DNA from 2 places in the Methylobacterium sp. ap11 genome. Region 1 is predicted to be linked to the other one. Evidence: riboswitches for the same ligand, from Rfam matches in the RefSeq annotation. Region 1 holds a riboswitch; the other holds the start of a gene.
The links. Region 1 has a riboswitch for cobalamin ahead of BMX97_RS19075 (TonB-dependent receptor). Riboswitches for the same ligand answer to the same signal wherever they lie in the genome.
Positions count from the first base shown of each region.

Region 2: another riboswitch for cobalamin. It lies ahead of BMX97_RS21870 (TonB-dependent receptor); the one in region 1 lies ahead of BMX97_RS19075 (TonB-dependent receptor).

Region 1 is NZ_FOEB01000013.1:39,295-43,465, forward strand. Features, by position in the region: gene BMX97_RS19070 (PepSY domain-containing protein) at 1-721, opposite strand, end outside; gene BMX97_RS19075 (TonB-dependent receptor) at 733-2,868, opposite strand; cobalamin riboswitch at 3,133-3,334, opposite strand; gene BMX97_RS19080 (ABC transporter substrate-binding protein) at 3,553-4,171, shown strand, end outside.
Region 2 is NZ_FOEB01000017.1:35,503-39,673, forward strand. Features, by position in the region: gene BMX97_RS21865 (TonB-dependent receptor plug domain-containing protein) at 1-602, opposite strand, end outside; cobalamin riboswitch at 724-923, opposite strand; gene BMX97_RS32295 (hypothetical protein) at 1,015-1,530, opposite strand; cobalamin riboswitch at 1,841-2,050, shown strand; gene BMX97_RS21870 (TonB-dependent receptor) at 2,308-4,171, shown strand, end outside.

The DNA of each region.
Region 1 (4,171 bases):
GCATCAGCCGCACGAAGCCCAGCACGTAGCCGCTCACGCCCGCCGCGAGCGCGATGCCGGAGACCCACAGCACCACGTCCTGCCACAGGCCCGCCCGCGCGCGCAGCGGCGTCAGGTAGATCCAGTGCGTGACGGCACCCGGCCAGTTCCACACCCGCTCGGCCCGGGTGGTGTCGAGGGCGAGCTCGCCCGTCGCCGCCGACAGGTAGAGTTCGGTCCCGGCCGGATCGCCGAGGGCGACCACGCGGAACGGCCGCAGGGGGTCGTAGCGCGCCGTCACCGTCCACTGGTCGCGGGTCACGGTGCCGAGATCGGCGACGGCGCGCGCCGCCGGATGGATGGCGGCGAGCGCCGCCGCGTCCGCCGCCGTCAGTTCGGGCACCGGATCGCCGGTCACCGCCGACAGGGCCTGCCGACGCCCGTCGGTATCGGCGATCCAGTAGGCCGGCGCGCCGCCCCGCATCGCCAGCGTCAGCCGGGCCGGGTAATGCGCGAGGCCCGCCCGCTCCAGGGCCGCCCGAGGGGTGACCCGCACCGAGGCGAGGTCGAGCGGCGGCAGGGCGCCCAGCCGCTCGCCCTCGGTGAGGGCCGGGAAGCCGACGCACAGCATCACCAGGCCGGAGCCGAACCAGAGGAGGATCAGGAGCCCGGTGGCGATGCCGAGCCAGCGATGGCCGAGATGCAGCCACCGCTTCAGCCGCTTGACGGCCGCCTTCGCCACCCTGCCGCGCATCAGAACACGACGTGGTAGGCGAGCTCGACCGAGCGCGGCCGGCCGAGCAGCCAGGAATTGGTGTTGCCCGAGACCGCGTAGATCTGGTCGGTGAGGTTGTAGCCGCGCAGCGACAGGCGCGAGGTCGGGGTGACCTGCCAGTCGAGCGTCGCGTTCACCAGCGTGTAGGCCGGCCGCTTCACCGTGTTGGCGAAGTCGCTGAACACCGGCCCGACATCGTTGACGCCGAGCCGCGCCACCCAGCCCGGCGCGAAGGCGTAGCTGAGCCAGACGTTGGTGACCCGCTGGGGCACGTCGACCGGGACCTTGCCGGCGAACGACACCAGGCCCGCATCGGTGTTCTGCGAGAAGCTGTCGTAACGCGCCCTGAGCAGGGCGGTGTTGGCCTCGATGCGCCAGGCGTCCGAGAGCTGGTAGGCCAGCGCCACCTCGACGCCGCGGGAAGACTGGCTGCCGACCTGCGCCACCTCGGTCGGCCGGTCGGGGATCGGCGAGAGCAGGTTGTCCTTGGCGATGTGGTAGGCCGCCACCGTCCACTCGCCGCGCCCGCCGTCGAACAGGCCCTTGGCGCCGGCCTCGACCTGCTCGCCGGTGGCGAGCTGGAACTGCGCTTGCGGGACGCTGGTGGTGATGAGGCTGCCGAGCGGATCGGCGGCGGTGGCGTACTGGGCGTAGAGCGCGAAGTCCGGCACCGGGGTGTAGACGGCGCCGACCCGGAAGCTCGTCGAATCGAACGTCTTCTCGAAGCGGCTGCCGGCCAGCGGCCGGCTCACCGCCACCGTCGGGGCGTCGTAGCGCACCCCCGTCACCAGGGCGAGCTGGGGCGACAGCTCGAGCCGGTTCTCGGCGAAGACCGAGGCCTGGCGGGTCCGCGACACGATGTCGGTGCGGGTGCCCGCGACGTTGATGAAGGTGCCCGGGACCGGGTTGAACGGATCGACCGTGCTCTCGCCGCCGAACGGCGCGTTGCTGTCGCGCCGGAAGGCGATGTAGTTGACGTCGAAGCCGACGACCGTCGTGGTCTTGAAGCCGAACAGGCTGCTCCGGAGCGTCGCGTCGAGGCGGTTGCCGATCTGCTCCTCGTGGTGGAGGATCTCGATGTAGTCGCTGCGGCCGATCAGGCCGGTCGCCGGCTGGTAGGTGTATTGCTCGACGTCGCGCCAGTGCCGCTCGGTCGAGAGCCGGTAGGCGGTGTTGCGCACCGTGATGTCGGCGCTCGGGTTCCACTCGGTGCGCAGCTGCGTCCAGTTGTCGAACCAGGCGATCTGCGAATCCCGGATGTTGTAGTTGATGAAGCGCAGGCGGTCGGGCACCCGGTTGCCGACGAGCGGCGAGCCCCAGTAGCGGGTCGGCTCGTTGTAGCCGAGGTCGTGCGAGAGCGTGACGCTCAGGTCGGGCGTGACCTGCCAGGTCATCGCCGCCGAGAGGGCGAGGTTGCGGAAGTCGCCGTCGGGCTTGACCCAGCCGTCGGCCCGGTTGCCGCTGAGGTTGATCCGGTAGGCCAGGTCCTCGCCGACCGGCCCGCCGCTGTCGAGGGCGAGCCGCGCCACGCCGTCGGAACCGATCGCCGCCCGCGCCTCGCCGAGGGCGGTGAAGACCGGCTTCTTCGGCACCACGTTGATGATCCCGCCGATCGCGCCCTCGCCGTAGAGCACCGAGGCGGGCCCGCGCAGAACCTCGATCCGCTCCGCCGACCAGGTGTCGAACGGGAAGGTCACGGTGCCGACCCCGACATAGAGCCGCGTGCCGTCGTAGAGCTGCTGCACCGAGCTCGGCCCGACGAAGCCGCGGCTGGCGAAGGAGAGGTTGCCGTTGCCCGGGGCGGCGACGCTGGTGATGCCGACGGCGTTCTGGGTCACCGCCTCCTCGACGGTGTTCTGGCCCCGGGCCCGGATCGTCTCGCCGGAAATGACGTCGAGGCTCGCCGGGGTCTCGAGCGGGGTGAGGCCCAGCCGGCTGCCGGAGCGCGCGGGCGTCGCGAGGTTGAGGCCGGGAGCGGCGACCTCCCGGTTCCGCCCGCCCGCCACGTCGATGGCATCGAGGGGCAGGTCCTCGGCGCCCGCGGGCGCGGCGGCGAGGAGCGGGGCGGCGAGGACGGCGACGGGAGCGAGGCGGCGGGCGCGACGGGGAGACATGCGGGTTTCCGGAGGAGGCGTGCGCACCGTCCGTAATGGACTCATCCAAAAATGTAACGTTATAAAGTTACATTCTCGCCATCCGGTCCGTCGCCGTGACGGGACGGCGCGCAGAGGGCGCGCCGCATCAGCGGATCGGGGGAGGACGGCGGGGGACATGGCGGGACGGGACGCGGCTGTGGCACGTCACCGCGAACGACGGCGCAACGGGGACCTTTCGCCCCCGTCCCGACACCCATCAGGACACCCCGCCCGACGTGCTCGCGTGTGACCACGGCTGACGGCAGGTCTCCTGGCTCACGGGTCGTCGCCTGCCATCGTCTTCCCAGGAACCGTGTCGGGTCCCCAGTGACATGAGTGATGGAAGGCTCGCCGCTTACAGTTGCGGGGGCAGCCGCGGCTTCGGGCGAACCCTCACCGCGTTCCCTTTTGATCCCCGGAGGGAACCGTCGGCGTAAAGCTTAGCCATTCGGCAACGAAGGAGCAACCGTCGTCGACGCGCGAGCGACGCGGAAGGCGATAACGGACGGCGCGACGGACACCGCCGATGCAACCCCCGGCTTTCTCAACCACGCCGCGCGATCCCGCATCGACGCCGCCCCGCACCCCTGACATACAGAGGCCCGAACGGCTCGATCGGGCCGCGAACAAGATCTGACAAAAGCTCCCTGGGAGGATCCCCCGATGTCGTTCCGCTCTCGGGCCGCCGGTCTCGCCGGCCTCGCCCTGTCGCTCGCGCTCGGCACCTCCGCGCTGGCGCAGGATTCCAAGGCGCCGATCAAGGTCGGCGTGCTCAGCGACATGAGCGGGCCCTTCGCCGACCAGGCCGGCACCGGCTCGGTCACGGCCGCGCAGCTCGCGGTGGAGGATTTCGCCAAGGAGGCCGGCGAGCTGAAGGTCGAGGTCGTCTCGGCCGACCACCAGAACAAGCCCGATATCGGGCTCGCCACCGCCCGCCGCTGGCTCGACCAGGAGGGCGTCTCGACCATCGTCGACCTGCCGAACTCGGCGGTCGCGCTGGCGGTCGCGAACCTGATGCGCGAGCGCCACCGGGTGGCTTTGGCCTCGAGCGCGCTCACTTCCGACCTCACCGGCAAGGCCTGCGCGCCGACGACCGTGCAGTGGGTGTCCGACACCTGGGCGCAGGGTTCGGCCACCGCGCGCGCCGTCGCCGGCCGCGGCGGCAAGTCGTGGTACTTCGTCACCGTCGACTACGCGCTCGGCCACGCGCTGGAGCGCGACGCCACCGTGGCGCTGAAGGCCGTCGGCGGCACCGTGAAGGGATCGACCAAGCACCCGCTCA
Region 2 (4,171 bases), on a different contig from region 1:
CCGCCCTGATTGAAGGTGCCGTACGATCCGCCCTCGGCAAAGGCGGTGACCTTCGGCGGGCCCTCGCCGCGCCTGGTCACGAAGGAGATGACGCCGCCGATGGCATCGGCGCCGTAGAGGCCGCTCTGCGGCCCGCGCAGCACCTCGAGGCGGGAGAGATCCTCGGTCTGGAGCTGGCTGAAGTCGAAGGAGCGGTTCGGCGTCGAGGGGTCGTTGACGTCGATGCCGTCGATCAGGACCTTGACGTGGTTGGAGTTGGTGCCGCGGATGAACACCGAGGTCTGGCCGCCCGCGCCGCCGGTCTGGACGACGTTGAGGCCCGGCACCTGCCGGAGAGCGTCCGGCGCCGTGCGGACCTGTTGTGCCTGAAGCACGTCCGAGGTGAGCACGGTGACGCTCGACCCCGTGGTGGCGATCGGCGTCGGGACGCCGGTGGCCGAGACGGTGATCTCGGAGAGTGCGATCGTCCCGTCACGCGCAGGTGGGGCATCGGCGAAGGGAGCGGCGACCTGCTGCGCGAGAGCGGGCGCGCAGAGGAGACCGGGGGCCGCGCAGGACAGCGCGAGCACGCGCCGGAGGGCGGGGCAGACGAGACGGGACACGGGCTTCGAGCCTCGGGAGACGGCAGTGGCACGTCACCGCGAACGAGGCCTCGAACCGTCATCCCGCGACAGGATAACGGCCTTCGGACACCCATCAGAACACCCCGTCTGACGCGTTTCGCGTGTGACCACGGCTGACGGCAGGTCTCCTGGCTCGCGGGTCAGTGCCTGCCACCGTCTTCCCAGGCGCAAGCACCCAGTGACGTGAGGTGGTGGAAGGCTCGCCGCTTACAGTTGCGGGGGCAGCCGCGGATTCGGCTCGCGCCTCACCGCATTCCCTTTCTCGTCCCCCGGAAGGGAACCGTCACGCTAGTCCTCCCATCCCGGCCAAGTCCGGTCAATCGTGTTCCTGCGGGAACCGCCCCGTTGTTGCGTGATGGCCGCATCCGGCAGCCGTTGGGGCTAGGCTTCGTCAATCCTGGGTGTCTGCCGGTGGGATCGCGGAACGCTGCTCGCCGAGTATGATCTCTCTGACACTGTGTGGCGAATAGAGCTTGTAATAACCGACTCGGTTGTCGGATTGGAAGCTGGCTTGGCCTGACGACCTCAACAATCCATCGCGCGTCATCGTTTCGCGCTGGGCGGACGTTATGCCGAGTGACTCACAGACCATTTTAGGAGTGAGGCTCAAGTAGGTGATATCGTCTATGATCTGGCAGAGATCATGCACAAGCGCTCCACGCGATGATTTGGATCTTGGAGCAAAGACTGCGCGCAGGCTATCATCGTCGTCAAGATCAGTCGGCTTGTGTCTTTTGAAACAGGCTCTGATTCGAAAATGCGCGTCTTTGCGACGTGAGGCAATGTTCAGCGTCAACGGGTCTGTGGCTTTGAACGTTGCGAATATCGCTCCATCGTCGAATGTCTCGATTTGCAGGCTGTGCCATCCAAAAACCTGGCGTTTTATCGGATTTTCATTCTGGGACATTACAGCGTTCCGATATAGCAAATCGCTTGTTGCAGAGGTTTTCCAATATCGTCGCAAATCACAATCGAAATTCCTATAGTTGCAAGCGGCCCCGTGCGGTCCGTGTCCTGAAGTGCCACGGCATGCTTTGGCAGTCATGCGGACAGTCGCAGCCGAAATCCAAGGTTGTTATTCGCCCGCCCTTGGGGGTCCATAAATGGTGTGCATGGCCGATGCTCGGAATTGCCGCTCGTTAGCATCCGATGCGTGTGCTTTTTTTGATACATCTCACAGCAGACTGAAACATCGTATTGATCGCACGGCCCACTCGGCTATCACGATCTACGATGGTTTCCCCTCGGGAATCAAAATGGGAACGCGGTGAGGACGGGGCTTCCTCCCTGGCCAATGCCGCGGCTGCCCCCGCAACTGTAAGCGGCGAGCCTCCTCGTCATCATGTCACTGGGTCCTCGCGCCTGGGAAGACGACGAGTGGCAGTGACCCGCGAGCCAGGAGACCTGCCGTCAGCCGTGGTCACACGCGAAACGCGTCAGGCGGGGTGTTCTGACGGGTGTCCGAAGGCCGTTATCCTGTCGCGGGATGACGGTTCGAGGCCTCGTTCGCGGTGACGTGCCACTGCAAGCGCGCCCGCGACCTTCGCTCCGCATGTCCCGCTCCACGACACGATCACGCGCCGTTCACAGGTCATCACGCCCGACCTCGACCGTCCGCGCCCGGGCCGTCGGACGACCATGTCCCGACAGCGGAAGGCCTACGTGGGATGCCGAAGCGAGACCGATGCCCTCCACTCCCTCCCAACCCTATCGTCGGGTCCTCGCCCGCGTCGTGCCGCCCGGTACGCTCGCCCTGACGCTCCTGGCCAGCACCGGATTGGCCGGAACCGCAGCCGCTCAGGACATCGTCGCCCTCGATCAGATCGAGATCGCGGGGGAAGGTGGGGTCAGCCTCACGCGCGCCGCGCCGGTCGGACTGAACCTGCGCACACCCGACCGGGCCGCGAGCCGGCTCGGCCTGACACCGCTCGAGACGCCCGCCAGCGTCGACATCGTCTCCGGCGACACCGCCCGCCTGCGCGGGCAGAACACGGTCGCCGAGGCCCTGACGCAGGACGCGACCGGCATCACCACGATCGCCGAACCGGGCAACGGCAACGGCGCCTTCACGAGCCGCGGCTTCGCCGGCCCGAACTCGATCCAGCAACTCTATGACGGCACCCGGTTCTACGTCGGGGCCAACACCGTCACGTTCCCGTTCGACACCTGGAACGTCGAGCGCATCGAGGTGCTACGCGGCCCATCCTCGGTGCTCTACGGCGACGGCGCCATCGGTGGCGTGATCAACATCGTGCCGAAGAAGCCGACCTTCGTCCCGATCAACGCCGCCCGTGCCGTCATCGGCACCGACGCCGCCGCGCGGCTCGCCTTCGATTCCGGCGGCCCGATCGGTCAGGCCGAGTTCGGCAACACCTTCGCCTACCGCCTCAACGTCAGCGGCAACCGGTCCGACGGCTGGGTCCGTCCGGACGGGGACTTCCGCAACCTCGCGGTCTCGGCGGCGCTGCTGTTCCAGCCGAGCCCCGACCTCGCCGTCACGCTGTCGCACGATCTCGGCTACCAGGAGCCGATGCGCTACTGGGGCACGCCGCTGGTCGAGGGCCGCATCCTCGATCGGATCCGGTTCAACAACTACAACGTCCGCGACGCCAAGATCACCTGGGCCGATAACTGGACCGTGCTGAAGACCGAGTGGTCGCCCTCCGCCGACATCACGGTGCGCAACACGGCCTACCGGCTGACCTCCAGCCGGCACTGGCTCGACGTCGAGCAATACGCCTTCAATCGCGGCACCGGTCTCGTCGATCGCTCGGCCTTCACCGAGATCTACCATAGCCAGGAGCAGATCGGTAACCGACTCGACGCAACGTTCAAGGGCAACCTGCTCGGATTGCCAAACCAGTTCGTCACCGGGTTCGACGTCAACCACATCGGGTTCCGTCACACCAACAACTTCACCTTCGACGAGCAGACGTCCAGCGTCCCCCTCGTGGGTTACGACCCGGGCTTCTTCCCGGTCAACGGGCGGGCGAGCCCGGCCTACCAGACGTCGACCCGGCAGGCCTCGGTCTTCGCCGAGGACCGCCTGGTGCTCACCGATCGCCTGTCCTTCGTGACGGGGGTGCGCTTCGACCTGCCGACGCTTCAGCGCGAGGACCTGCGCTCCGGCGCGCAGTTCGAGCGCACCTACCGCTCGCTCGGCTACCGGTTCGGCCTCGTCTACAACTCGACGCCGGATACGGCCCTCTACGCCCAGTACAGCACGGCTACCGATCCGGTGAACAGCCTGATCACCCTCAACCAGTCGCTGGCCGGCTTCAAGCTTTCTACTGGGCAGCAAGTCGAAGTCGGGGCCAAGGGGCTTGCCTTCGACGGTGGGGTCGAGTGGACGCTCGCCGGATACCGGATCGTCAAGGACAACCTGGTGTCGGTCGTGCCCGGTCAGCCGAACGTCGCGACGCAGGTCGGCCAGCAATCCTCGCAGGGCGTCGAATTCGCCCTCGGCTGGCGGATCGCGCCGGGCTGGCGGATCGACGGCAACATCGCCCTGCTTCACGCTCAGTACGACCGGTTCGACCAAGCCGTGA